4 regions of the Exiguobacterium sp. s91 genome follow, and region 4 is predicted to be linked to each of the others. Evidence: predicted binding sites of a transcription regulator. Region 4 holds the regulator's gene; each other region holds the start of a gene.

Region 1 (7,482 bases), on a different contig from region 4:
TAAAACACCATTTTTCGCTGCATTTCCTATTGCTGTAACCACAGCAACTGGAGTTGAGACTACTAAGGCACAAGGACAACCAACCACTAATACAGCTAAGCCTTGATAAATCCATTGGCTCCAGTCTCCGCCAAATAATGGTGGAACTACCGCAATTAAAAGAGCTAGTATGACAATAGCTGGTGTATAGTATTTTGCAAATTTATCGACAAACGCTTGAGAAGGGGCCCGTTCTGCTTGGGCTTCTTCTACCAAGTGAATGATTTTTGAAAGAGTAGTATCTTCAACTCGTTTTGTTACTTTAACCTCAAGTAACCCTTCTTCATTCAAGGTTCCTGCAAATACTTCATCATTTGTGGTTTTCGTTACTGGAACACTTTCACCTGTAATCGCAGCCTGATTTAATGTCGATGTACCTTTAACCACTATTCCATCCATTGCTAACTTTTGACCGGGCTTAACAATCATGATGTCTCCAACTTGAATATCATCAACATGAATCATCATTTCTTCATTGCCTCGTCGAATTAACGCTTCTTTTGGGGCAATATCCATTAAAGATTCAATAGATTGACGTGCTTTATCCATTGAATAACGCTCTAATGCTTCACTAATCGCAAATAGGATAACAACGGTTGCCCCTTCACCCCATTCACCAATGATTGCAGCTCCTATAATTGCAATAGTCATAAGCGTATTCATATCGAAATTTAATCTGCTTAGATTTTTGAGACCTTTAATGAATAACGAATATCCACCGATTAAAATGGACGCTGCATAACCAATTGTCGGTAGAACATGCTCTTCACCATACTGCTCTCCTAAGAACCAGCTAACTACAAGTAAAAGAGCTGATATATATACCTTAATGTTTTCTTTCTGCTTCCAAAAAGGTTCTCGTTCTACCCTTTGTTCTTTTTCATCTCGAATTTTTAAATTTTCAAATGCTCCTGCTTTTTCTAATTCTTCAATGGTTGTCGTCCCTTTAACATAAACTTTAGATGCTCCGAAATTTACTTTCGCATCCTGAACACCGGGAAGTTCTTTAACATTATTTTCAAAAATGGCTGCACAGTTAGTACAAGTAAATCCTTGAACACGATAGGCTTTCATTTCTTCTTCAGACAGTTTTGCTTTCCCACTAGACATTGATCTTCACCTCTTTCTTATGTGCCAATGCAATCATCATAATTTGTCTGATATGCTCATCATCTAATGAATAAAATGCAAGTTTTCCCTCTTTTCGAAACTTAACAATCCCTTGCTTATGGAGCGTTCGCAGGTGATGAGAGGCATTTGCAACCGTAACACCTATAATATTTGCTATATCACACACACACAGTTCGTCATCTTGACATAAAACATAGGTAATTTTTGCTCTATTTTCATCTGCAATAGCTTTTAACATTTGGGCAACACTAGAAATATCTACTGTCTGTAAATCACCTTGTATTCGATTGACCTTTTCTTCGTCATAACAATAAATTTCACAAGTATCTTTCTTAATCACATTCTCACCCCAATATCATTCAAGTGTTTATTTGAATATAGTGTAACTATTTTTAATAATTCATTCAAGTGTTTTTTTGAATGAGTAAAAAAATTCATAAAAAAAGAATTGGAGTACCCAATTCTAATAACAAAATAACCAAACTGCATAAGACTTTAAGTACATAACATTATCTGGCCAATTAATGGAATAGGACTGAACTATTTGTTCTCTTCCGATAGCTTTCTATATAATGAAGCCCTAGACACATTTGTAATTTCACAAAATATGATGTGATGCCAAAAGTGGATTAGATGATGTTCAAATTTAACATAGTCATTCGTCCTTATTTTGACCATGATTTTTTCTTCACTCCGTTAGAGTAACGCTTAATATTTGCTTGAACGGAACGATTTCGATATCGAGATTTCGTTTGACGAGGTGGACTTCCTCCTGCACATAGTCGAGCTTCTCAACGAAGGCATCGAAACGATGCGTCAACGGACCATTCATCGCCGTCACCGTGACGATGTCTCCGCTGAAGATGGCGTCGTTCAACGCGTTCTCGATCGTTCCATCGATTGGTCCCTCCGTATCCTCGAACTTGAAATGATGGACCTCCTGGTAATAGCGTTTCAGCAATCCTTTATGTTCGGGCATCAGAAACGGAATCCATTTCTTATTACCCCGATCTTCATAACTCATCGAAATGACTCCTTTTTATAATAAGAACGTTTGTTCTTATTATGTTCCTCATTTCTTTCGTTTTCAATCCGCTTTTTCGACATCTCATCAATTCGATTGTTCCTGGGAACAAAAAAGGCAGCGACGATTACCTCGTCACTACCTCATTATGTTTCGGCTATTTGATTGGACTAGAGATTCATTCTCCGACCATGCCGTCATGGTCGTTGTCCCGCATATATTGGTACAGCCAATGCTTCTCGGTGATTGGCATCATGAAGCCTGCGTCCTTCGCTTCCTGGATCGTCACTTGACCATTGCCGTCGGTATCGACGCGCGAGACATCCTCGGTCGCTGCAGTATCGGGAGTCGACTTCGCTGTCGTTTCTTGTTTTGTCTCCTTTTTCTTAGTTAAACCGAGTGCCGCATTCGTCTCGTCCGGATTGTCGTTCTTGAACCGGTCGACGACAGTGTTTCCACGGACCGTATAGGTATACTGATACGCGGATGGAATCATCGTAGACGTATTTGGATAGGTGATTTGCGCCTCGAAGTTTGTCGCGCCACCTGCCTTGCGGATGACGTCCTCCATGTACGCCTGGTCCCCATGACGATTCAGTGTACTGTCCTGCGGAGTGATGTTGTAGGCGTTCGAGACGCCACCGAGCGAGTCGGCGATGATATGTCCTTCATCGAGATCTGCGCGTTCGACTCCAGGTACCTTCGCTTCATCGGAGTAGTAGCGTCCATCACGCGTGACGTCTTCCGTCGCATCATCCTGGAGGACGATCTTCTTCGCGATGACGCGGACCAGCTGACCGTATTCGTTCGTGAACGCCCAGTATTTCCGGTCACCGAACCCGATGTCGACGACGACATTCGCCTGACGACTGCCGGACAGGTCTCCGCCATCGACCGCAATTTTCTTATATCCTGTGAAAGAATCCTGCGGACTCGTCGTTTTTGATTCCGTTGATGCCTTCGTCTCCTTTGGTTGCTTGGTTGTAATCGTATCAGCCTCTTTTTCAGGAGGTTGATCGGAAGCCTTCTTCGCATCAGTCTTTTGTGTAGTCGCGTCGTCCTGTTGCGTCACTTGCTCTGTTTGATCTGGTGAAGGTGAGGTTGTCTCCGTATCTGTACATCCTGCCATCAATAAGACGGAAAGGGGAATCGTTATGTAAGAAATCTTCATAGGTGTACTCCTTTTCATTCAGTCTGTCATTGCGTCCTTCATTATAACGCTACTTATTAGTTCTTGCTGTCTTATTTGGAATCAATAAAGCGACAAATGATCCTTTCAAAGGCATGGAACAGAGCGATAGCGCTTTGTCTAATAGAAATGCACCGTAGACCGTTCTGTTTCCGTATTCTAAATTACGTCTCGTCAGCATTCGATTCTCGATCGTGCCAAATTTTAAAAAATATAGCGTATAGTGTTAAGGAGTATATAAAATATGTACAAATGTAGTGAAAGAGGTGCTTTGATGAATTTTTGGGATGAATCATTAGAAGATGAGGTTGCTTTATTACTAAATAAAGAAGACGTAAAACAAATCGAAAAAGAATTAGGCGCTCGCCTTCCTAAAAAATACATCGAAAAGTTAGAAGAACAAAATGGAGGGGATCTTGTATTCGATTCAGTGAATGTTGATTTCGAGAACACATGGTCTGATGAAGAAGAGGGTCTTCATCTACCTTTGTATCGATTCAATCCGTTAACAATCGAGGAGTTTGAACACGGCGTGTCCATATTGAACGAATGGGGATTAACAGGACAAATGATGTTCTTCGGAGAGGGCGAAGGTAGTTATATGTGGTACTTTGATTTTGATGACAACCCTAATGAACCACAAATTTGGTGTTTGGATATTTCAGTTGAGACAACGCATCTCGTAGCGGAAAGCTTCGATTTACTCCTCGAAAAACTTGTTAGACGAGGAAGTAAAGACGAAGATGAAATTGAATTATCGTACGATGATGTGTTTGCCGATTATCCGACGATGGATGAAATTCGAAAGACTATCGCAGGAGATGATGAAGACGAGCGACTTGCGGCTTACTACATGTGGTTGACACGACTTCAACACCTTGAAGGATTGGTCAACGAATTGCGTCAACGTGTTCAAGATTCAAGCGATGAAGATGAACTAGATTCGTATGCGGAGCTATTGACTGAAACCTTAATAAACTATTCGACTGAGGATGCCATGACACATGAGCAGGCAATTGCATTGTTCAAAGAGAAGAAAGATGTCTCAGATTTAAGTCATGTTATAGAGCGGCTCGAATCAGATATGTAAAAGACCAAAAGGCTTTTGTAATATAGCATTAAAATAAAAAGAGACAAATCCTTATAAAACTAGGACTTGTCTTTTTTATATGTGATACAACAATTTATGCTAATAGCGAGATCTGACTTTTAAAATGCTTGGAACGCCTCTCTCGCGACCTTCCTGTCTCAACTTTCTTTTTCGCAGGCATTTCGGTATTTTATAGTCCATCGACGATATCGGTCGTCAGGATAAATGCAATAAGCATTGTAGATTTAGGAAAACGAGTCTCGAAGGGGTAAAGAAAGACAAAAAGAAAGTACAAAATAGTTTTATTTAATACGAATGGCTCTCGATAATTCGACAATAAGATAGGCTGTAATAGCAAATAAAATCGCTCTAGTTACTACGATTCCGTTTAAAGCTAAAGTAAAACCACTAGGAATAAAATCTTTAATATTGATTGTAAAATATGAGGAAACCAAAATTGTTAAAGATAATATCCAGATTGTTACTTTTTGATTGTTATTCATAACTCTCCACCTTAAAAAATAATAAATTTATTATATCACGAAAATATAAGAATAGTCTTTAATGTTTTTATGAATTAGTATATGCGTTTATCAATTTCTTGCGAAAATAATATCAACAATACTTCTCATATCAATCAATTAGATACTGTTAAAAATACTGAAGAATTTAGCGTGGTTTAAGTTAAAATGAAGTATTCCTATTCATTCACAGGAAAAGAACGATAACTACCGTGATTACAGATCACTTAGCCTATGGAAATCCTTAAATGATTCTTTCAAAAGCATGGAACAGAGCGATCTTGCTCTGTCTGATGGAAAGGGACCGCAAGCCGTCCTGTTTCCGTACTCTAGCTCGCTCCTCGTCGGCGCAAGGGCCATCAAAAAAAGCCGCTGCCGTTCCTCGTCTTCCTCCGCGTTTTGGCTCAAAGCAAGGCTTTTCGCTCGCGGGCTCCGGAAGCCTTCGTCCCGGTGCGCTGTTCGCTTTTTTTGATCTTTCCCTGCGGTCACCCTTGCACCGTCTCGCGACGCTCGCTGCGTTCCCGTCAACAGGACGGCACCGTGTCGGACTGCATCCCACTCGCGAAAGGAGCTTTTCCATGAAACTGACTACACTCGTTGAAATCACCCGTATCCGCCAAGAGGTCCGTGAACCGGACGTCGCGCTCGAGACGACACACATCACGTCACCCGAGGACGCGTTCTGTGTCGCGAGACGTTTCATCCAGGACGATGACCGCGAGGTGTTCCTCGTCATCCTGCTCAATACGAAGAACCGCGTCATTGCCGTCCATCGGGCACACGTCGGAAGCATCAACTCAAGCGTTGTCCATCCCAGAGAAATCTTCAAGTCCGCCATCTTAAACAATGCGACGTCGCTCATCGTCAGTCATCAGCATCCGAGTGGTGACCCGCACCCATCACGGGAAGACATCGAGGTGACCGAACGGCTCGTCGAGGTCGGTCGTATCGTCGGTATTCAGCTGCTTGACCACATCATCGTCGGTGCCGATGAAGAGTTCGTCAGCCTGAAAGCACAAGGTGTTTTGTAAAAGAACAATATGCGTAGACGGACGGGACACCCCCGTCCTGTCCGCGCGCGAGAGCATGGACGAAAAACGACGACGTTTTTCTTTTGAGAGAGCGCAAGCGAGTAAGGAATGGATTCGTTCCGAATCCAAGTGCATTGAAAGACCCGCAGTGGACGGATCCACTGCGGGTAAGAAAGTACATTTGGTCTCTTCTATGTAGAAGGGTGTTATGGAGGATACAGTAGTGAGACAAGTAGTGGAGTGCATGAAGGTTCGAGGAGAGATAGCTGATTGAAGTGAATCGATCCTCCTGTAGATAGGTAGTGCTCCTCTTTCAGCACAAGAAGAATTTTCGGGCTCATGCGTGAGGCTGTAGGCTGCACGCAGCAACATCCTCATCGCACCGCTGCCCTCCTGCCGGACCGATAACGAGAGCTGCGATTCGCCTGCGCGAGGCATCTCTACGTTCCTGTTCCTTGCGACGGAAGGCACGGAGCGAAATAGAATAAAATATTTATTTAAAATGAATCTTTTAGTTCAAAAAAAGATGAAGCTCTAGATAGAGTTTTTGAGCATTTTCGATGGTTTGATTTGAAGATGAAGCAGTCAAGACTTCAAGAGAGAACTCTTTGCGCATCTCTTCAAGAACGCTTTCGACTTGCTGTCGCTTCAAAGGTGAGTCTGTTGCATGTAAAAGGCGTGAATACATCTCAAGAAACTCTTCTAAAGCAACTTGTCGACAACGGTCTTGAAAATCAGACGAATGCATGAAACGTTCTCCTTTCTATCATTTTCGCTAGATGCGGTGAAGAAGTAGTAAGTAAAATAAGGTGATTTTTTTGATGACGTTCCGATCGACTGTTGGTATGGCTAACAATATATAACGTCCACCACACATGTGATTAGGTCTGTTTCTCATAGTAGTCTTTGTCGGGACGTACTAGATGAATCAGTCGATGATATGAAGCAAAAGTGATCAGGTAGAAGCGGTTTCGACACTTGGGGTAGAAGGGTGAAGAAGTTCGACAAGTTGATCCTGATTATCGAGTAAGTCCTCCAGAGAATGTTTCGCAAGTTCTTGATGAAAAGCACGCAGTGCCTGTCCGAGAACCCCTTTGAGACGACAGGCAGGGGCGATGATGCATTGCCCGTTCGGACTGAAGCATTCGACGATATCTAGCGGTTCCATCTGACGGACGACGGTTCCGATATTAATCTCTTTTGGAGCACGCGTCAGTCGGAGTCCTCCGTTTCGCCCTCTGACAGATTCGACATAACCAAGCTTCGTCAACTGCTGGGTAACCTTCATCAAATGATTCGGGGAGATTGCATAGTGTTCTGCGATTTGTGGCATCGGGACGATTTCCTTAGGATGAGCACCGAGATATATCAAGGTACGGAGTCCGTAATCTGTGTATTGTGTGATGCGCATGGTTATCACTCCGTTCGAAGAAGGGTTGCTTAGTTATTTTATATTT
Region 2 (7,482 bases), on a different contig from region 4:
AACCAGAAAGTGAGATGCAAGACAGCAGCCATTGGAACGAGCCATTGGAACTTCGCTTTCCGTGTCTTGTGCCGAACTGTGTACATACCGATCCAAGAACCGAGCGCACCACCGAGGAAAGCAATCGTCAATAGTGTCGCTTCGGGTGTTCGGTAAGCATGTTGCCGCGCCCGACGTTTATCCTGCCACATCGAGACAAATCCGATGAGTGTCAGGAGGAGATAATACCCTAAGATGATCCTCATGAAAAAACGACTCCTTTTCTACCGTTCGGCACCACCACCGCCGGAACTTCCGCCACCACCACGACTGCCACCATTTCCACCGCCACCACGCATGATCGCGGAGAAGATGTTCAAAATCGCAAAGAAGAACATACCACCGGTGAACTTCATATCGAGGAACAATAAGATCAGTAATCCAGCACCGATCAGAATCTTCGTCCAAAGCGGAAGTCCATCGTCATTTTGTGTTTTCGGGGGATCCTGTGACTCAAGCGATTGATCTTTTGATATGACACTGACGACCGCTTTATATGTTTCGGAGGCTGCTTTTCCATACTCACTGTTTTCCTTGTAAGGAACCGCATATTGATCGAGAATACGTCCGGCTGTGATGTCTGTCAAAATCCCTTCGAGTTTATAACCGACCTCGATCCGAAATTGGCGATCCTTTTCGTTCGGAGCGACGACGACAAGAACACCATTGTCTTTTCCTTCTTGACCGATGCCTTGGCGCCGAAATGTTTCATTGGCGTAAGAGCTTAAATCCTGTCCCTTTAGATCGGGAACCGTCTTGAGGACGACTTGTGCCGTCGTATATCGTTCGAGTTCCTGACCGAGTTGCGCGAGTTCGGCTTCTTCCGAAGGGGTGAGCAGCTGAGCATCATCCTGAATGAAGAAGGCTGCTCCCGTCCGTTCTGAAACGGCACTAGCTGTTGGAACGAAGAGGAAGAAGACGAGGAACGCGCTCAACAGAAGTCGCGTCCACCGCCGAATCATTTCGAATCACTGTTAAAGTCGACGGTCGGATTTTCCCGGTCGCTGTCTGAAATCTCGTAATACGGCTTTTTCTCGAATCCGAAGGCGGATGCGTAGAGTGTCGTTGGGAAGCTCCGACGTTTTTTGTTGTAGAGGGTTACAGCATCATTGTAATCCTTGCGGGCGATCCCGAGACGATTTTCTGTTCCTTCCAGCGTGTCCATCAAGGATTGGAATCGTTCGCTTGATTTAAGTTCCGGGTAAGTCGTCTGCAAGGCAATCAATCCCCGAAGCGAAGACGTGACTTGTTGGTCGGCTTCGATCCGTTGTTCGGTTGACGCAGCACGCGCAAGACCCGCTTGGGCTTCTGCGACTTTTCCATATACTTTTTCTTCTTGACCCGCGACACCTTTAACAGTTTCAACGAGGTTCGGAATTAAATCCGCACGACGCTTGATTTGGTTGTCGACTTGCGACCATTTATTCGATACATCTTCTTCTACATTGACGAGGCTGTTGTATTGTCCGATTGCTAAAAAGGCAATCACGGCGACAAAAACGACTCCGATGATTAATGGGAGTTTTGATGTACTCCGACTTCTGCGTGCCATGTGGCATTCACTCCTTTAGTTATGTCTCATCCCTATATACCCTTAAGCGACTGAATTAGTTTCAAAAAAATGAAAAACCGTCAGCTAAAATAGCTAACGGTTTGAACTTACATGTAGACGATGACAGCTAAGACAGCTGCTAAGACAAGACGGTAGATTGCGAATGGAACGAGTTTGATCTTGTTGATCAGCTTCAAGAAGAAGCGAATCGATAAGAGGGCAAACACGAACGACGCAACGAAACCGACAGCATAGAATGCGAAGTGGTTCGGTTGAATGTTCTCCCAGTTCTTAACGAGCGAAAGGAAACTAGCACCGAACATGATCGGTACAGCCATGATGAACGTAAAGTCAGCTGCCGTCCGGTGATTCATCCCGAGGAAGACCCCTCCGGAAATCGTTGAACCAGAACGGGAGAAGCCAGGCCAAAGGGAAATACATTGGAACAGACCGACGAGTGCTGCTTGGCGATATGTAATCTGATCAAGCGATGTCGTTTTTGGTTCCTTTGGTCCGAATTTATCGGCTGCGATCATCAAGAGGGCACCGACAGCAAGACCGATGATGACCGTTTCAATCGAGAAGAGGTTCTCATCGATGAAATCTTCGAATAACAACCCGAGAACAGCTGCTGGTAGAAGACCGATCAAGACGTGACGTAGTTTTAACTTGTGTGTCCCTGATGCGTCATGTTCGCCTTCAATCTTATACAAACCGATCAAGCTGAAGAGGCGTTTCCAAAAGACGACGACGACCGCAAGAATCGATCCGAGCTGAATGACGATTTTAAAGGTGTTCGCCGAATATTTACCGAGAAAATCGGTAGTTTGCAACCACATGTCATCGACGATGATCATGTGACCTGTGGAAGAGACTGGTGCAAATTCCGTCATCCCTTCGACGAAACCAAGTAAGAGCGCTTTTAAAAGTTCAATGATTGTCATGATAATCTCCTTCTATATGATGTGCTAGTTAAAAACATATCATGTTTTATTCTTGTGAGATAGAACTAATTGGAATATCGGGCGCAGGTCTGAGAGACGATCGGACGTGTAAGACGCGTTGTCCGATTTAAATTCGTTTGAATAAGATAATACATGGATTTAGATGTCATCGGATAGATCAGGAAATTTGATCATTTCCATTCATACTAAAAACAGCATGAAGGAAAGGGAAATCTTTCTGTTAAGACACAAGGTCAGAAAAACTTCAAATCGGACGGTTTTATTAGAATATGCCTAAATTTATAAATAGAAAAACGAGCAGGAGACGATATCGTCCACTACTCGTTTTGAAACGGGCTCATCCTAAAGCGACGTCAAGAATCATCATGACCGTAAAACCGACCATCAGACCAAGTGTTGCTAAATCGGATCCGTTCTCTGCTTGTGATTCCGGAATCAATTCTTCGACGACGACGAAAATCATCGCTCCAGCAGCGAACGATAACGCATATGGGAGAAGCGGTTGAACGAAGAAGACCGCAGCTGCTCCGACCATCGCGGCAATCGGTTCAACGATTGCTGACAATTGACCGTAATGGAAGGCGCGCCGACGCGACATCCCTTCGCCACGTAATGGAATCGACAGGGCAGCCCCCTCCGGCATGTTTTGAATCCCGATACCGAGTGCGAGCGTCAAGGCACCGGCGACGGTCGCCCCGTCCATGTTCAAGGCAGCGGCACCAAAAGCGACACCAATCGCAAGACCTTCGGGAATATTGTGCAACGTGATCGCAAGAAATAATAACGTCGTTTTCTTGAGTCCTGTCGAAGGACCTTCCGCTGTTTCGAGTGGTGCGGATAAGTGCAAATGCGGTGTGACGAAGTCGAGGAGACGGACGAAAAATCCACCAGCGAGAAAACCGATGGCGGCAGGAATCCAAGCGATTCCACCATCCTGCTCTGTGAACTCGATCGCAGGAGCAAGCAACGACCAAAATGACGCAGCAATCATGACGCCGGCAGCAAAACCGAGCATCATGTTCATGACGCGTTTTTCAATCGTCGTAAAGACGAAAACGAGTGCCGCACCAAGTGCGGTTAACCCCCAAGTCATCATTCCGGCAAGCAATGCTTGCACGACGACGGGGAGGGAAGTAAACCAATCCAACATGACTATTCCTTCTTTCCGGGCACGATTTAAAGCATCCATCTGTATGAGAGCTTACCCGTTTTCGATCCGGACGATTCGTGTGAAGGGAATTTCAATGACTTCACGTCCGCGCAGAAAGAGAACGGAACGTTCGGGTTCTAGTCGTTCCACGAAACCGACGACCGTCACGTAGCTACTTTCCTTATAATACGTGATTTCAAGTTCGTTTCCTTCTATTAAAGCTTCTTGAAGCAGAAAGTGCCATGATTCTTGCAACTGTTCATCAATTTCAGGCAAGTCGAGCTGATGCATCTGGACATAATATTCTCGCAACAGTTGCAAATGTTCCGGCATGAGAAAAGGAATCCATTTTAAATTTCCTCGATCACGATACGCTGTCATGAAGATCACCTCCCGGATGACCGCCGACGAAACGAAGACGACGTTTGGCGACACTCGTATCAAGAAACGAGACAGCGAGGCGAATCGTTCCTTTTCCGTAGCGGAGGTTGACGACATCCATTGCTTTTAATAACCGTCGTCGTTTCCAGAGCCGCGCATTATCCTCGAACAAAGACAACTGTAAGGTGCCTTGATCGGCAGTCAAATGCCCCACTGCAACGGATAAAAAACGAACAGGTTCTCCGTCGAGCCAATTCGGTTCGAATAATTGTAAGACGTGACGCAGAATGATTCGTTCATCGGATGTCGGATAAGGCAACCGCACTTGACGAGAGAAACCACTTCGGACGACGTTTCGAGAATAGCGGACGCCGATGTGAACGGTCCAGCCGACTTGATTCGAAAAGCGACAACGTGCGGCAACATCCTGCACGAGTTCATTGAGCACATTCCGAATGCGTTCGAACTGATAATAGTCCTGCATTAAGGTCACACCGTGTCCGATCGTCCGTTGAGGGGCTTTCTCGAACAGATGACGAGGCGCAAGAAGTGTCGGTGACGCGTCGAGTCCCCAAGCGTGATGCCACAGTTCGGCACCGATGACACCGAAGCGTTCGTGTAACTCTTCAACGGGGCGCATGGCAAGATCACCGATCGTTTCAATCCCCATCATCTGCAGATGTTGTTCCATGCGATGTCCAACTCCCCACATCTTCCGAATCGGAAAATCATGAAGACGTCGTGCGACATCAGCATATCCACATCGCGCGATGCCTTCTTTTTTCCCGATTAAATCAAGCGTCAGTTTCGCGATGACGTTATTTGGACCAATCCCGATCCGGACGTGGATGCCGGTCTGTTTCAGGATTGCTTCTTTAATTTTGAGGGCAGCTTGCAGGTCGGAACCAAATAGGCGATCGGTTCCGGTCATGTCAATGAAGCTTTCGTCAATTGAATAGACGCGGATGGCTTCAGGTGGGGCGAATTGGTGCAGGACATCCAGGACACGAATCGACGTCTTCATATAAGCGAGCATACGTGGTTCGACAAGTCGAATCGTACGACGAACAGCGTATGGCAATTGCTCGATTTCATATAATCGACCGGCTGTCTTGATTCCAAGTGCTTTTAAGGCAGGGGTGGCAGCGAGAATGACGGACCCGCTTCGTTTTAAATCGGAGACGACCGCCAGGCGTGTCGTCAAGGGTGGGAGATTGCGATACTGGCATTCACAGCTGGCGTAGAAGGACACACTGTCGACGCAAAAAATCCGTTTATCTTGTGGTAAAACGACGGAAGGAAACATCTGAATCACTCCTTTACATAAAAGAACGTATGTTCTTATTTTGATTTTCCTTGACTATAGCACGGTCTCAAAGTGTCTCAAAATAAAAACTGTTGAAAAAAGGGTAATTCGAACGATTTCTCCTCATATAAAAGGAGTTTGGTACACTAAGGGAGAGAAAAAAGGGGGAACCTTCATTGAAAGAGACCGTTATCCGTTTACCAGAATTACCGAAGACGCTTCAGTCAGAGACCTTCGATCAAGTCGAAATCGATGATCCGTATCTGAAAGGAGCGCGTTATGAGAAAGAGTCGATGCCGATTGAACTGACAGAACGCATCGATGCCTATCAAGTGTGTTTTCAAAATGTCTCGTTCGCGAATCTTACCTTTGACCGTGGTTCGTTCGAAGATATTCGTTTTGAGCAATGCGACTTAACCGGATGTCACTTCCAAGAAACTCGTTTTCACCGTGTGTCCTTCGTCGGATGCCGGATGACGGGTGTTCAGTTCGAAGATTGTACGCTGGACCATTTAACGATTCAGGAAGGGCTTGCGGATTACGTACAGTTCATTCGCAGTACGGTCCGTCATCAATACTGGAGCGAAACGACGATGAAAGAAGCACAGTTCTTCGAAGTGAAACCGACCCAGTGGAAACTCGAAGCGGTCCGGCTTACGGATAGTCAATGGATTGAAACGCCGTTAAAAGGTCTCGACCTCCGGCAGACGGAGCTCTCTGGTATTACGATCGATCCGCGATTTTTACCAGGCGCTGTCATTACGGAAGAGCAAGCAGTCGCCTTTGCTCGCTTGTTAGGTCTTGTCATTCCATAACAAAAAGAAGTCCTGCTTTCGATTGTTACTCGAAAAGCAGGACTTCTTTTTAGTGAAGGTTACTGTTCTTAAAATGACATCGTTTCGCCATCCTCTGGAATCAGGAAATGGGCAGAAAGGTGGAAGGCGGCTAAAAAGTCAGCAATCATATCACGTCGCAAGAGACAGTGGTTGACGGACTCGAGGTGCGAGACGATGATCGTCGCTTCCGCCGCCGCTTCGTGTACGGCAAGGAGATCACGCTGTGACATCGTGATCGGCTCTCCCGTCAAGAACTGGGCGGCGCCACTGTTGACGACGATGATATCGGGTGTATGTTGTTCGATTGCATGCGCGACCTCGTCGCACCAGATCGTATCACCGGCGATATAAAGTGTCGGTTCGTCCGGATGGGTGAGGACGAGCCCAGACACACGTCCCATCCGTTCGCCGATTTCACCGACACCATGCTGTCCACCTGTTCGATGGACCTGGATATCACCGATCGTTACACCGGAATCGAAGGAAGAAACGTTCGTGAAGCCGGCTTCTCGGATTTGCTGCGCGTCTTCTTCTTGCTGCGCATAGAGTGGCAAATGCTTGGGTAGAAGTTGTTTTGCAGAATCGTCGAAATGATCGGCATGCAGATGCGTGACGAAGATCGCGTCAGGATCGAGCAGTGTCTTGACATCGACCGGTAAGTCGACGAGTGGATTGGCGACGGCATTCGGTGTTTGACCGAAGGGAGGCAAGCTGCCTTTTTCGCCGAGGAACGGATCAATCAGTAAGACTTGATTGGCATACGTGACAACGAGTGTTGCATTACGAATTTGTTGAATATCCATTAGGTTCATCCTCTCTCAATGACTCGGATTGACTATTCCCTGTCTGGCATTCAATGAATCCTATCGTAAGCGTTTCTCCATCGCCATGACGTCGACATATTCGCCGTTCAACTGTCCTTGTTCCTTAAACGTTCCGACGATCCGGAACCCGGAGCGGATATAGAGTTTTTGTCCGATTTTATTGAACGGGAAGGTAAAGAGGATCAGCTTATGCATATGATGATCACGGGCATGTTGTTCAATCGTTTCGAGCAAACGTGTGCCAATCCCTTGTCCACGATGTGTCCGAGTGATATAAACCGAAATCTCACCGACGGATGCGTAGACAGAACGCGGATTATACGGATCGAGGGAAATGAAGCCGAGGACACCTGTGTCATCTTCAGCGACATATCCAGCATATCGATCGGTGCGTTCCGCATACCACTGGGTCATGAAGGATAAGTCCTT
Region 3 (7,482 bases), 1.4 Mb from region 4:
CTCCCTCAAGCAGATGCCGGGTGTCAACTCTGTTCGTTATAGTTCGAAAGAAGAAGAACTGGACCGCTTCAAGGAGCAACTTGGCGAAGGCTCACAAGCTTATCAGTCGGTTGAAAAGGATAATCCACTTCACGACCGATATATCGTCAAAGCTACCTCACCAAAAGAGACAGAAACACTTGCAAATTCCATCAAAAAAATGGAAAATGTAGATAGTGTCGAATATGGTAAGGACTATGTTAAAAAGATGTTTAACTTCCTTGAAGGAGTTCGGATCGGTGGAATCATCCTGATCGTCGGCTTGACATTCATGGCAATGTTCCTCATTTCGAACACAATCAAAGTCACGATCTTCTCCCGTCGCCGGGAAATCGAGATCATGCGCCTCGTCGGAGCGAAAAACGGATTCATTCGTGCACCGTTCTTCGTCGAAGGATTATTGATGGGCATATTAGGTGCCATCATCCCGATCGTCGTCGTCTACTTCGGTTACGAAGTCTCATACAACGCGATCCAACCGCAACTTGCTACCGTGAATGCGGGAATCTTCTCGCTGATTCCGCCAGGTGAACTGTCGGCACAAGTCGTCTTGATTCTACTCGGACTCGGTGCATTCATCGGTGTATGGGGATCAACGACATCACTCGGTCGTTTCTTGAAGATTTAAGGGATTCACTCAAAAATAAAATAGAGGAGAGATGCTTCTCATGAAAGTCCGATTCTATTCTGCCGTCCTGAGCTTAGCTTTGATTGGAACTAGTGTGTCCGTTGATGCCACGTCGAAAGAAGATTTGCTGAAGGAACAACAGGAGGTCGAAAGCCGTCTGAAAGAGACGGAACGATCACAGAATCAGACATCAGAGAAGTTGATCTTGACGAAACAGGAGCGCAAGGAAGCCCGTGCGCAACTGGATGAAGTCAACAGCCGTTTGGATGATTTAGCGCTTAAAATAGCCGATCAACAAGCGGCTGTTGCTGCATCTAAGGAACAATTGCGTCTGACGGAAGAAGCGATTTCCGAGACGTTGAAGGAACTGCATCAGCAAGAAGATTTGCTCGGAAGCCGATTGCGTGCCGTTCAGCAAAAAGGAGATGTCAAATACATCGAGGTCTTGCTCGACGCGAAGGATTTCGGTGATTTGATTTCGCGTTTCAGTACGGTCAGTGAGATCATCAAGCAAGACGATAACGTCTTGCAAGCCTATAAGGCGAACGTCAAGCAGCTGAACGAACAGCGCTCGGAACAAGCGTTATTACTGGAGAGCATGAAACAGGAACAACGGAAGTTACTCGTGCTTCAGACGCGGATCATCGCGGAGTCTGATTTGAAGCGAAAGCTCGTCGTCCAGTTGAACACAAAGGTCAAGGAACTACAACAAGAGCAGTTCTCGAAAGCCGAGGAGGCGGAAATCCTCGCGGATCAGCGTCGTCTGATCCAAAACGAATTGATTGCTCTGCAAGAAGCGGAACGGAAAGCAAAAGAAGAGGCGAAACGGAAAGCCGAAGAAGCGGCACGGGCAGCAGAAGCCAAGCGTCAAGCGGAAGCCGCAGAAGCTGCTGAAGCTGCACGAGAGGCAGCGGCACAACAGGAACAGAAACAAGGAGATGCGCCGCCGAAAGCAGAGACGCCAAAAACAGAGACGTCGGTTCCTGTGACCGAGACGCCAAGTGCAGCACCGGATACGAGTGTTGATGTCGACGTGAGTCGCCCGTTCCACTTACCAGTCAAAGGCTATGTTTCGTCACCATTTGGTCCGCGGAATAATCCATTGACAGGGAAACCGGAGTTGCATACGGGCATCGATCTCGTCAATGCGAAAGGAACTCCGATTCATGCGGCAGCTGGTGGTATCGTCCTCCGTGCCGGTAGTGCGACCGGTTATGGAAATGTCGTTATGGTGACGCATTTGATTGACAGACAGGTCTATACGACCGTCTATGCGCATCTTGACTCAATCAGTGTGTCTGCGGGACAAACGGTCATGCCAGGTCAAACGGTCGGGACGCTTGGCTCAACCGGCTGGTCGACTGGACCGCATCTGCATTTCGAATTGCATAAGGGAGAGTGGGCGGTCGGACAACCGAATGCAGTGGACCCGGCACCGTACATCTTTTGACATCCCATAGAATACCGAAAAGATAGGGTAACCTATCTTTTTTTGCTATACTGAAAAAAATACTGCGTTTTTTAACGGAAGTGGGGAATCAAGCGTGAAAAAATCTACAACAGCAGTCATCGCGGTCAGTACCTTCGGGCTTGGTTTAGGGGCAGGCGCCGTCGGAATGTTAGCGGCTGGCGGAACGGATTCTGTCTCGACGTCATCGTCGTCTGCGAATGCGACGGGTGATTGGAAAAAAGTTGATCAGGTTCGTCAAATGATCGAACAGAATTATCTAGAGGACGTGACAGATAAAGAACTGCTGGACGGTGCGCTATCTGGCATGGCGGAAGTGCTCGACGACCCATACTCGGTCTACATGGACGAGTCGGAGACAGCATCGTTCAATACGAATCTATCGTCTTCCTTCGAAGGGATTGGTGCGACGCTTGAACAAAAAGGTGAATCGATCGTCATCGTCTCACCGATTAAGGGATCACCCGCTGAAAAAGCCGGGATCAAACCTGGTGACGTCATCTTAGAAATCGACGGTAAGTCGACGAAAGGGCAAAAGACGGATCAGGCGGTCAAGAAAATCCGTGGTGAAAAAGGAACGAACGTCGTCCTAACAATTCAACGTAGTGGACAAGATGCGATGGACATCACGATCAAACGGGATACGATTCCGATCGAAACGGTCTATACGTCGACGGAAGACGTCAACGGGAAGAAAATTGGTGTCTTGCAAGTGACGCAGTTCTCAGAACCGACGGCTAAAGAGTTCGAGAAGGGGCTCGCGAAACTAGAGAGTCAGAACATCGATGGACTCGTCATCGACGTCCGTGGGAATCCGGGTGGTCTTTTGACGGCTGTCTCAAGCATGATTGCACCGTTCATTCCGAAGGACGTTCCGATTTATCAAGTCGAGAACAATAAAGGGGAGCGGCAGCAGGAATTCGGGAAGGCAGACGAGAAGAAACCTTATAACATCGTCGTGCTCGAAGACGGCGGATCAGCGTCAGCATCTGAGATTCTGGCAGCCGGTCTGAAGGAAGGTGCCGGGGCTGAGGTCGTCGGTACAAAATCGTTCGGTAAAGGCATCGTCCAAAGTGCGTATGATTTAAAGGACGGTAGTGATTTGAAGTTGACGACGAACAAATGGCTGACGCCGGACGGTAACTGGATCCATAAAAAAGGGGTCAAGCCAACGATTGAAGTCAAGCAACCAGCGTACTTCAACGTCACGAAAATCCTGACTGACAAAAAGTCGCTTGAAGTCGGCGATTACGGTAAATCGGTCGAAAACGCTCACCTGGTCCTTGAAGCAATCGGTTACGAGCCAAAAGGACAGGATGGGTATTTTGGTGACACGATGAAACAAGCCGTCGAAGCCTTACAAAAGGATGCGAAACTCGACGTCACTGGAAAAATCGATCAGCAGACAGCGGGTGAGATGGAGACACGTCTCCTGAAGAAACTCGAGGACGACAAAAATGACGTCCAGCGAAAAAAAGCACTCGAGGTCGCTGCTCAATAATAAGGAATGGAAAGAGGTCTGAATGCGCGTGGAATTACTCGATGAAATTGGTTGGACCGCGATTAGTCTCATCGCCAGTCCGACCTTGTGGTTAGCACTCCTTGTCAGTTGGGTCATCGGCATCCGGCGTGTCAAACGGGAACGCGGACTGTTCCGCTCCCGGACACACGGTAAACGAAGCGATGTCCTCGAAACACTTTTACCCGGGTTACTAATTGGTCTCGTCTTATCCGTCGTTAGTGGCTGGCTCGGATTGACGATGACGCCGCAATACGCTCTGTTGTTACTCGGGCTCTCAAGCGTCCTGCTGTTGGTCGGGATCGTCCGCTTAAACGTACCGCTTTGGCCGATCGTCTTGCTTGGACTTGCCGGTTGGTTCTTAATGGATTCACGTCTTGATCCGGTTCGAACGGTTGAGCCGAAAATGATTTTATTGCTTGCGACGTTAACGCTCGTCGCGGAATGTCTCCTCGTCTGGTGGCGCGGAAAGCGACGCCTGTCACCGTCACTCGTCGTTTCGAAGCGTGGTCGCTTCATCGGTGGGCTGTCAGCGAATAAACTTTGGCTATTGCCTTTGCTCGTCTTTGTTCCGGGCGACGTGCTTGAAGCCTGGTGGCCACGTTACAGCTTCCCAGAGCTCGTTCCGATCGTTCTCTGGTTACCGATCGGCTTCAGCTTCCTCTTTACGGGTAAGTTGCCGAAAGAATTGATGCGTCCGCTCGTTCAAGGACGTTTGATCACGAGTCTCGTTGCGATTCTCTTGACGGTTCTTGCATACGTCACCGGACAAGCTGAATGGCTGTACGGGATCGTTTTGCTGCTCGTCCTGCATATTGTTTTGCATCAGCGGGTCAAACGCTTGAACCGGGCACAGACACCATTGTTCCTCAATGGAACGCGTGGTGCCGTCATTCTCGGAACGCTACCTGATAAACCAGCTGCCGAGATGGGCTTGATTCCGGGCGAAGCGATTTATAAAGTCAATGGTGAGAAGGTCGATTCGGAAACATCGTTCTACGAAGCCATCCAAAAACACAAACCGTATCTACGTCTTGAAGTAATGAACCATAACGGCGACATCCGGTTTGCGCAACGTGCCTTCTACGAACAAGATCATCATGAACTTGGTATTCTGTTCGTCAACGAGCCGGTCCATGGTCGCACTAAAGTGCGGTCCTTGCATTAACGAGTACATCCCTGTCACGGAACAGCCGTGACGGGGATTTTTTTGTCGGCAGAAATATCGAGGATCAACACTCGAAGCAAAAAGAAACTTTTGCATCTTCGAAAAAAAGGGTAACTTCCTAAAAGGAGCACTTCATAATCGAATGTTTGTTCGTAAAGTGGTACAATAAAAATAGATTTTTTACGTGATGAGGGGGAAGCAAACGATGGATTTTGAACTCGTTTCACCATTTGAGCCAGGCGGTGATCAGCCGACGGCAATCGAAAAATTGGTGACTGGGCTAAAACAAGGCGAACGACATCAGACGTTGCTTGGGGCGACCGGTACCGGGAAGACGTTCACGGTCTCGAACGTCATCAAGGAAATCAAGAAACCGACGCTCGTCCTTGCCCACAACAAAACACTAGCGGGACAACTCTACTCGGAGTTCAAGGAATTCTTTCCGAACAATGCGGTCGAATACTTCGTTAGTTTTTATGATTATTATCAACCGGAGGCGTATGTCCCATCGACGGATACGTTCATTGAGAAGGACTCTTCGATCAACGATGAGATTGATAAACTACGTCACTCGGCGACGTCCGCCCTGTTCGAACGGGAGGACGTATTGATCGTTGCGTCTGTCTCCTGTATCTATGGTCTCGGTAACCCGGAAGAGTACAACAACCACGTCTTGTCACTGCGTGTCGGCAATGAGATGGGGCGTAACGAGATGCTCCGTCGTTTAATTGATATCCAGTATGAGCGTAACGACATCGATTTCCAGCGCGGACGGTTCCGCGTCCGCGGAGACGTCGTCGAAATCTTCCCGGCGTCACGTGACGAACAGTGTGTCCGGGTCGAGTTCTTCGGTGACGAGATTGAACGGATCCGTGACATGGACCCGCTGACAGGTGAGATCGTCGCGGACCGCGAACACATCTCAATATTCCCGGCGTCCCACTTCGTGACGGGGGATACCCGTCTGCAAAAAGCGATCGCGAACATCGAGAAGGAACTAGAAGTCCAACTTGCGAAATTACGCGAAGACAATCAGTTGCTCGAAGCGCAACGGCTCGAACAACGGACGAACTATGATCTTGAGATGATGCGTGAGATGGGCTATTGCTCCGGAATCGAGAATTACTCGCGTCACTTGAACTTGATGCCGGAAGGGGCAACACCGTATACGTTGCTTGACTACTTCCCGAAGGACTTCTTACTCGTTGCCGATGAGTCGCACGTCACGCTGCCGCAAATTCGCGGGATGTACAACGGAGACCAGGCGCGGAAACAAGTCCTCGTCGACCACGGTTTCCGTCTCCCGTCGGCAAAAGACAACCGTCCGTTACGGTTCGAGGAGTTTGAGGAAAAAGTCAGTCAGGCGATCTATATCTCGGCGACACCAGGACCGTATGAACTCGAACATTCAAAAGAGATGGTCGAGCAAATCATCCGTCCGACCGGTCTCGTTGATCCGACGATCGAGATCCATCCGATCACGGGACAAATCGATTACTTGATGGATAACATCCGTGACCGGGTCGCGAAGAACGAACGTGTTCTCGTTACGACACTGACGAAGAAGATGGCAGAAGACTTGACCGATTACTTGAAAGAGAATGGCGTCAAGGTCAACTACATGCACTCGGAGATCAAGACGCTGGAACGGATTGAAATCATCCGTGACTTGCGGCTCGGGAAATACGATGTCCTTGTCGGGATCAACTTGTTACGAGAAGGACTCGATATTCCGGAAGTCTCACTCGTGACGATTCTTGATGCCGATAAGGAAGGGTTCCTCCGGTCGGACCGTTCGCTGATTCAAACGATTGGTCGGGCGGCTCGGAACTCGGAAGGACACGTCATCTTGTTTGCTGATAAAGTCACCGATTCGATGCAACGCGCGATCGATGAGACGGAACGCCGTCGCGCAATCCAGATGGCGTTCAACGAAGAACATGGCATCACGCCTCAGACGATCAAAAAAGACGTTCGTGGTGTCATCAGTACGACGATCGAGAGCGACGACACCGTCGAAAAACTCGAGAAGTTCAACAAACTCAAAAAACCGGAGCGCGAAACGTTGCTTGAGCAGCTCGACCAAGAGATGCGTCAAGCGGCGAAAGACATGCAGTTCGAACGAGCTGCTGAGCTCCGCGACCTCATATTAGAATTGAAAGCAGGTGCCTAAGTTGGGAGAAAAGAAGAATCAGATTATCATCAAAGGCGCTCGCGTCAATAATCTACAAAACATCGATGTCGAAATCCCCCGCGATCAGCTCGTCGTCTTGACGGGCTTGTCCGGGTCAGGGAAATCATCGCTTGCCTTCGATACGATTTACGCGGAAGGACAACGGCGTTATGTCGAAAGTTTATCTGCCTATGCCCGTCAGTTCCTCGGACAGATGGATAAACCGGATGTCGACACGATCGAAGGACTGAGTCCAGCAATTTCAATCGACCAGAAGACGACGAGTAAAAACCCACGTTCAACAGTTGGAACGGTCACAGAGATCTATGATTATTTGCGTCTATTGTACGCACGGATCGGTAAACCGATTTGTCCGAATCACGGAATCGAGATTTCGAGCCAGACGATCAGTCAGATGGTCGACCAAGTGATGGAGTTGCCGGAGCGGACGCGTCTGCAAATTCTCGCGCCAATCGTTTCCGGACGC
Region 4 (7,482 bases):
TTGATTCGATCTAATTGCTCTTGTGATAACATGGAATCCCTCTTTCTGTACGACTCAAACTTGAGTTATTCAATTGTATCCTTACTTTAAAATAGGCTATAAAAAAAAGCAAGTTAACCGCGTCAGTCGACGGGTAACTTGCTTTTCATTCCGGGCTAGGTGTCAGTTCGCGGTATTCAAGATATCGACGATTGACCGTTGCCTTTGAAATATCATGTCCCATCCCGCGAAGCGTAATGGCGATATCTGAAAACGTCAGTCCGAGTTCACGGAGGCGTACGATTTCTTCGATCGGTACGTCCTTTCGACTACGCCCAGCGTTCTCTCCTTGGCGATTCAGATTTCGTTCCGGACGAAAGCCTTGTTCGACAGCTCGCCGCATGCCGCGCGCGATTTTTGCATTATGCAGTTTCCGTTGATATTCTTCCACCAGTGAGACGATCTCAAGGACCATCGCTTCTGCATCAGCAAGCTGGTATTCTCCATCAGAATCAAGTGTCATCAACCGAACACCGTGCTTCTTAAACGTGTGCAAAATAGCGATTTTCGCATTCCCTCGACCAATCCGTGTGTCATCCGTCACGAGTACCGCATCTACCGCATCACGTGTCACATGGTCAAGAACCGTCAGCATCCCTTCCCGATCGACGTCATATCCACTCTCTTTTTCAGAGACGACATCCACGACATCAAAACCCTTTTGAGACGCGACCTTCGAAAGCTCCATCCGTTGGCGTTCGATCGAACTATCTTGTGCTTCTTTTTCGGTCGACACCCGACAATAAATCACGACCTTCATCGTACCTCACATCCCTGTTCGTTCTTTCACAACTTTTCCATTTTGTCATTGTTGTGCGATTGGTACAACGATTTTGCTTTTTGAGATGACGTGTTTTGTCTCGACATCATTATTTTTAATCAACCAGTTGACGTATTCTTCATCTGACATCGAACCGTCATTGTAGACTTCAGCAATTTGTTCGACTGTGGCGTTCTCATCGACAGTAACGGAAGCAGTCATTAGTTGCGCCACTTTTTCATCCGGGCGCGGTGTGAGTAAAAAGATCACGAAGGCAATACTTAAGGCATAGAAGAGAATTGAAAAAGCATGAGTACGAATCGTATGAATCATCATGAATCCCTCCAAATATGAAATGAATGAGTTAGAATAAATGTTCGCGGAACAATTGTTCGCATAACTCATAATAAACACAGAACCCGTGTTCGGTCAACACAAAATGTCGAACAATTGTTTGTACGCTCATTTGTTCTATGTTATAGTGAATCTAGAAACATATATTCTTACATTTCAAACTTCAATCCAGAAAGAGGTGGCAATTCGTATGCGGAAAATGTCTAAGCGCCAACAAGAGATTCTCGACTACATCGTCTCTGAAGTGAAACTGAAGGGGTATCCACCATCAGTTCGTGAAATCGGAGAAGCAGTCGGACTCGCGTCTAGCTCGACGGTACACGGTCATTTGGATCGACTCGAGAAACGGGGAATGATTCGCCGTGACCCGACGAAACCACGTGCGATTGAGATATTGCTTGATAAGCCTGAAGAAATCACGGAAGCCATCGTCCATGTTCCCGTCATCGGGAAAGTCACAGCGGGTCTTCCGATTACAGCGATTGAAAATATCGAAGAACAGTTCCCGCTCCCTGCACATTATGTAGGAAACGAAACGGTCTTCATGTTGACGATCGATGGTGAATCGATGATTAATGCAGGTATTCTTGACGGCGATCGTGTCATCGTGCGCCAACAAAACACAGCAGAAAACGGAGAAATCGTCGTAGCTATGACCGAAGATAGCGAAGCGACGGTGAAACGGTTCTTCTTAGAAGATCAACAGGTACGTTTACAACCAGAAAATGACTCGATGGATCCGATGTATTTCGATAATGTCTCCATTCTTGGTAAGGTAATCGGCGTGTATCGGACGATTCATTGACGGAGGGACCAGTTACGACTGGTCTTTTTTCATGCCTTCAGGAAATGTACATGATACCGTCAATACCGTCGCACTGACGGGTTACGTTGCGTATTCGGTCGCAACGCAACAAACCGATTGGTTACCAACCGCCATCGGTATCGCTGTCGGTACCCTTTGGTTGTCACCCGACCTCGATTTAAAGTCAGAACCTTATTATCGCTTTGGACCATTTCGAGTCTTGTGGATGCCGTATGTCAAGATCATGCCTCACCGATCGATCTGGTCGCATGGACTGATCATCGGAGACATCATTCGGCTTCTTTATAGTGCTGCGATTCTGATTCCGCTACTATTTTTAAGTCTATATTTTCAGGTTCTTGATTCTGCTACGATTGATTCGTGGTTCGCTTCCCTGCCAGCTTTTGTTATTGGCATCATCGTAGCCAGCACGATTCATATCCTACTAGATTATTCCAGCAGTTGGTTTCGACCTAAAAAAAGAAAAAAACGTCGTCGGTAACACCTCTTTTGCTTGCTTGCAGGCAGTAAGAGGTGTTTTCTTATCCACTTTTACGTATCTTTAAACATCAAAATAAAAAATTTCCATTCCTATATTTCAATTATATGTATTGAAAACGTTCTCAAATCGGAGTAATTTAAAGTAGAAAGGCCATTATCTGCTTTAATCCAAAGGGAGGGTTTTTGCATGAATAACTTTGTATTGGAAATGATCGGTACGATGATCCTCATCCTGCTCGGGGATGGAGTCGTCGCCGGTGTCGTCTTGAAAAAGACGAAATCGGAAAACAGCGGATGGATCGTCATCACGTTCGCTTGGGGTCTTGCCGTCATGACAGGAGCATTCGTAGCTGCTGAAAGTGGAGCACACTTGAACCCCGCATTGACGATCGCACTTGCTTTGAACTCTGACCTACCGTGGGCAGACGTTCCGATCTACATTGCCGGACAACTTGTCGGAGCTTTCATCGGCGCCATTCTCGTTTGGCTTCATTACATGAAACATTTTGAAGCGACTGATGATCAAGCTGCAAAACTCGGTGTGTTCGCAACAGGTCCAGCGATTCGTCATACGCCGTCGAACTTGATTTCTGAGATCATCGGGACATTCGTTCTCGTCTTCGGTATCTTGGCACTCGGTTTAACGACGTTCGGAGACGGCTTAAAACCACTCATCGTCGGTTTACTCGTCGTCGTCATCGGTCTATCGCTCGGTGGTACAACAGGGTATGCCATCAACCCGGCTCGTGACCTTGGACCGCGTATTGCGCACGCTATCCTACCAATTCCGAATAAAGGTTCATCTGACTGGGGCTATTCATGGATTCCTGTCGTTGGTCCAATCATCGGTGGAGCGATTGCCGTGTTCATCTATCAATTAATCTACTAAGATCACGTCTCACTAACACATACCGCTCAAGGGGGATTTCGAAATGGAAAACAAGTATATCCTAGCACTCGACCAAGGTACGACAAGCTCACGTGCGATCATCTTCGATCACGATGGGAAAATCGTCAACTCGGCACAACGGGAATTCAAACAGTACTTCCCGCAACCAGGCTGGGTCGAACATGATGCAAACGAAATCTGGGGTTCGATTCTTGCTGTCATGGCTGAAGCACTCGGTACAGCAGATATCAAACCTGAGCAAATCGCTGGAATCGGCATCACGAACCAACGTGAAACGACAGTCGTCTGGAACAAAGAAACAGGCAGACCCGTCTATCACGCACTCGTTTGGCAATCGCGTCAAACGTCTGGTATCTGTGATGACTTAAAAGAACAAGGATTGAACCAGAAATTCCGCGATAAGACAGGACTTTTGATTGATGCCTACTTCTCTGGGACGAAAGTCAAATGGATCCTCGATAATGTCGAAGGTGCGCGTGAACAGGCGGAAAACGGTGAATTGCTCTTCGGTACGATCGATACGTGGCTCGTTTGGAAACTGTCTGGTGGAAAAACGCACATCACGGACTACACGAACGCTTCACGGACGTTGATGTACAATATCTACGAACAAAAATGGGATGAAGAGTTACTCGATATCCTCAGTGTTCCTGCTTCCATGTTGCCAGAAGTTCGTCAGTCGAGTGAAGTCTACGACAAAACGGTACCGTATCATTTCTTCGGTTACGAAGTGCCCATCGCTGGTATTGCGGGTGACCAACAAGCCGCACTCTTCGGTCAAACGTGCTTTGAAGCAGGTGAAGGGAAAAACACATACGGAACAGGTTGCTTCATGCTCATGAATACGGGTGAGAAAGCTGTTTCTTCTGATCACGGTCTTTTGACAACGATCGCTTGGGGCGTCGATGGAAAAGTGGAATATGCGCTGGAAGGTTCAATCTTCGTCGCTGGTTCTGCGATCCAGTGGCTCCGTGATGGACTCCGGATGCTGAAAAATGCGAAAGATTCAGAAGGTTACGCAACGAAAGTCGACTCAACAGACGGTGTTTATGTCGTTCCTGCCTTCGTTGGTCTCGGTGCGCCATACTGGGATTCAGATGTTCGTGGCGCAATCTTCGGGTTAACACGAGGAACAGATAAAGAGCATTTCGTTCGGGCAACGCTTGAATCACTCGCTTATCAAACACGCGATGTATTGACAGCGATGGAACAAGATTCTGGTATCGAACTGAAGACACTTCGTGTCGACGGTGGTGCAGTAGCGAATAACTTCTTGATGCAGTTCCAATCGGACATCCTCGGCGTTCCTGTCGATCGTCCAGAAATTAACGAAACGACAGCACTCGGTGCAGCCTACCTGGCTGGATTAGCTGTTGGTTACTGGAAAGATAAAGCGGAGATCAAAAAACAATGGAAACTGGATCACCAGTTCAAACCAGAGATGAAAGAAGACGATCGTGAACAACGCTATGCTGGATGGCAAAAAGCGGTGGAAGCGACTATGGTCTTCAAACCATCGAAATAAAACAATTAACCCGGTCCCTTTTGCAGAGGGACCGGGTTTTCACTGTCTTATAAAAACTACAATAAAGTCATTTTAAAAGTCATTTTTCTAACACCAAACTCAAAAGTGTCGCCTCAGCACATACATCATAATTCTTTGTGCTACTCTTTCGCATAGAGGAGTTCACATGTATTCCTTTCCATATATAATGTGGATCACTCATTTTTCTCTAGCATGATCATGTCGATCGCCTGTATTCCGTTCTCCCAGATTTCCTCTGGATACGACCGAAAAAAATCTTTTTTTATATCATATAGCCGGAAACCAAGCTTTTGGTAGAAAGCTAAATTATCAATACTCGAATTAGCCGTTCCTACGATGAAATGATGATACTCTTGTTCCATATATTGTTCGAGCGTTAATGAGATGATCCTCTTTCCTAACCCTTGACCCTGTTGTTCTTTTTTGATGGCGACGTTTTTTATTTCCATTGTATCTTGATTAATTTTGGTCATAGCAATAACACCCATTACATGCCCAGATGAATCTTCGAGATAATACAGGTCACCGTTAGGTAAATATTCATAAATCTTATCGATAGATTCATCAGCCAGTAATAATAAGGGGATGAATGTCTGCTTTTTGGTTTCAGTGTCTGCTTTCCTTAACGTATAACTCAAGAACTCACCTCATTCTTTACATTCTTTTACTGTCCTATTTATGTACATGCATTATGATAACAATTTTCATAGCACCATTTCATTCAGATATGAAAGAATCCCCATTGCATTGAAGCAAAGGGGATTTGATCCTTATTTGCTAAACTCTTTTTTCAATCCGTCTTCAATCTCATCAACGGATTTCGACTGTCCGCTAAGAACAGCTGCTAAAAACGCGCCTTCGACGAGTGGTGCGTCGATAAACCGAACCGTCCGTTCGCCACTGTATAGTTCAAGGGCCAGTTCCGTGTTCATCGTCGCAGAACCGATATCCGTTAAAACGACTCCATCATCGTCCAGTGTATTCAGTGTTTCTTCGATTCGCGTCGCGTCCGTTCCAATGCTACCGTCCTCAAGACCTGCTGCTATTAAGACTGGCGTATCCGGTGCCATCTCTGCTAACAGTTCCTTTAGTCCAGTCGCAAGCTTTTCACTATGGGAAACGAGTACAAGATTAACCATGAAGCACCTCCGCGATTTCGCCGAGTAACAACGCACTCGATAGACTACCTGGGTCCTGGACGCCTTCCGTCGCTTCACCGAAGTAAGACGCACGCCCTTTCGTTGCGATGCGCGCTTTCGTATCAGCAAGCGCTTGATCGATTGCCGCTTTCAAATCCCCTTCTTGCGAGAGCGCCTCTTGAAACGGTGTCCAAATATCGACCATCGTCTTTTGACCGAATTCCGATTTCCCACGCGATTTGATGCCTTCCGTCGCTTCATGGAAAGCATCCGCGAGTTCTGCACCTTCAACTTCTGTTTTCCCTTTGAACGCACCAGCGAACTTAACGAATGCCGTGCCGTACAAAGGACCGGATGCCCCACCGACCGTCTTGATCAGCGTCATCCCGACCTCTTTCGATAAAGCTCCTAAGTCCTCATACTCGCCGTGTTCTTCTAACGTCTTTTGGACTGCTTGGAAGCCACGTGACATATTGATCCCGTGGTCCCCGTCCCCGATTTCCCGGTCAAGGTCCGTCAATTCATCCTTGTGCTGTTCAATCTGTTCCGCTGCTTTGATGAGCGCGCTTCGTAACTGTTCCGTCGTCAACTTCATCTTTGTACACCCCGTTTATCTAAATTAGAATCCAATCGCTTTCGTTTCTGCATCGAGATACCCAAGCAGTTCATCATCCACTGGTAAGAGCGTGATTGAGAATCCGTGCATCTCGAGCGACGTCATATAGTTTCCAACGAACGAACGGGCAATCTCGTAACCGTGTGCCTGAAGTTCTTCCGCGACGTATTTATACGTGATATACAGTTCGGATTCTGGCGTTCCACCCATCCCATTCACCATGACGGCGACTTTTTTGTCTGGTACCTCTTTCGTCAGACGATCGAGCAACTCTTTGACGATCGCATCAACGGAAGCGACCGCTTTTCGTTCAAGTCCTTTTTCACCATGGATGCCGATTCCGATTTCCATCTCGTCGTCATGCAACTCAAAGCCTGGTTTGCCACTCTCTGGCATGTAACATGGTGAGAGTGCCATTCCGATCGAACGAACGCCCTGGATGACTTTTTCCGCAACTGCTTTGACTTCACTCAGTGATTTCCCTTCTGCAGCCGCAGCTCCGGCAATCTTATGGACGAAGACCGTTCCCGCAACCCCACGACGATCCTCTTCCTTTTTGATCGCGATGTCATCATTGACGACGACCGTGTCGACTTCGATGTCCTCGAGTTCAGCGAGTTCCTTTGCCATATCGAAGTTCATGACATCACCCGAGTAGTTCTTGACGACGAGTAAGACACCTTTTCCACCATGAGCTGCCTTGATGCCTTCGAGCACCATGTCCGGTGTCGGTGACGTGAAGACTTCCCCACAAACAGCCGCAGCAAGCATACCATCCCCAACGAATCCAGCATGTGCGGGTTCATGCCCAC

What was found. Region 4 encodes LexA, which represses DNA repair genes until DNA is damaged. Its sites were predicted from a motif close to CGAACATATGTTCG; they were not measured.
Positions count from the first base shown of each region.
Region 1: a site for LexA is predicted at 2,218-2,231, ahead of KNQ06_RS15835 (YolD-like family protein). Genes of this name have one in related genera too.
Region 2: a site for LexA is predicted at 5,416-5,429, ahead of KNQ06_RS11575 (Y-family DNA polymerase). Genes of this name have one in related genera too.
Region 3: a site for LexA is predicted at 4,962-4,975, ahead of uvrB (excinuclease ABC subunit UvrB). Genes of this name have one in related genera too.

Region 1 covers NZ_JACSMZ010000005.1:61,135-68,616, forward strand. Annotated here, with positions in the region: gene KNQ06_RS15825 (heavy metal translocating P-type ATPase) at 1-1,149, opposite strand, end outside; gene KNQ06_RS15830 (ArsR/SmtB family transcription factor) at 1,142-1,510, opposite strand; gene KNQ06_RS15835 (YolD-like family protein) at 1,859-2,194, opposite strand; gene KNQ06_RS15840 (DNA/RNA non-specific endonuclease) at 2,373-3,365, opposite strand; gene KNQ06_RS15845 (SMI1/KNR4 family protein) at 3,658-4,473, shown strand; gene KNQ06_RS15850 (hypothetical protein) at 4,776-4,976, opposite strand; gene KNQ06_RS15855 (JAB domain-containing protein) at 5,573-6,025, shown strand; gene KNQ06_RS15860 (hypothetical protein) at 6,537-6,773, opposite strand; gene KNQ06_RS15865 (Rrf2 family transcriptional regulator) at 6,981-7,436, opposite strand.
Region 2 covers NZ_JACSMZ010000002.1:20,584-28,065, reverse strand. Annotated here, with positions in the region: gene KNQ06_RS11605 (DUF1294 domain-containing protein) at 1-245, opposite strand, end outside; gene KNQ06_RS11600 (TPM domain-containing protein) at 264-1,001, opposite strand; gene KNQ06_RS11595 (LemA family protein) at 998-1,591, opposite strand; gene KNQ06_RS11590 (undecaprenyl-diphosphate phosphatase) at 1,699-2,535, opposite strand; gene KNQ06_RS11585 (ZIP family metal transporter) at 2,894-3,706, opposite strand; gene KNQ06_RS11580 (YolD-like family protein) at 3,758-4,087, opposite strand; gene KNQ06_RS11575 (Y-family DNA polymerase) at 4,071-5,393, opposite strand; gene KNQ06_RS11570 (pentapeptide repeat-containing protein) at 5,570-6,208, shown strand; gene KNQ06_RS11565 (MBL fold metallo-hydrolase) at 6,277-7,032, opposite strand; gene KNQ06_RS11560 (arsinothricin resistance N-acetyltransferase ArsN1 family A) at 7,093-7,482, opposite strand, start outside.
Region 3 covers NZ_JACSMZ010000001.1:382,148-389,629, forward strand. Annotated here, with positions in the region: gene ftsX (permease-like cell division protein FtsX) at 1-667, shown strand, start outside; gene KNQ06_RS01880 (M23 family metallopeptidase) at 708-2,117, shown strand; gene KNQ06_RS01885 (S41 family peptidase) at 2,212-3,636, shown strand; gene KNQ06_RS01890 (PDZ domain-containing protein) at 3,659-4,822, shown strand; gene uvrB (excinuclease ABC subunit UvrB) at 5,028-6,995, shown strand; gene uvrA (excinuclease ABC subunit UvrA) at 6,997-7,482, shown strand, end outside.
Region 4 covers NZ_JACSMZ010000001.1:1,767,694-1,775,175, forward strand. Annotated here, with positions in the region: gene KNQ06_RS09235 (DUF896 domain-containing protein) at 1-32, opposite strand, end outside; gene KNQ06_RS09240 (YneB family resolvase-like protein) at 146-799, opposite strand; gene yneA (cell division suppressor protein YneA) at 845-1,132, opposite strand; gene lexA (transcriptional repressor LexA) at 1,344-1,958, shown strand; gene KNQ06_RS09255 (metal-binding protein) at 1,990-2,460, shown strand; gene KNQ06_RS09260 (MIP/aquaporin family protein) at 2,647-3,348, shown strand; gene glpK (glycerol kinase GlpK) at 3,392-4,894, shown strand; gene KNQ06_RS09270 (GNAT family N-acetyltransferase) at 5,089-5,553, opposite strand; gene dhaM (dihydroxyacetone kinase phosphoryl donor subunit DhaM) at 5,686-6,054, opposite strand; gene dhaL (dihydroxyacetone kinase subunit DhaL) at 6,047-6,649, opposite strand; gene dhaK (dihydroxyacetone kinase subunit DhaK) at 6,674-7,482, opposite strand, start outside.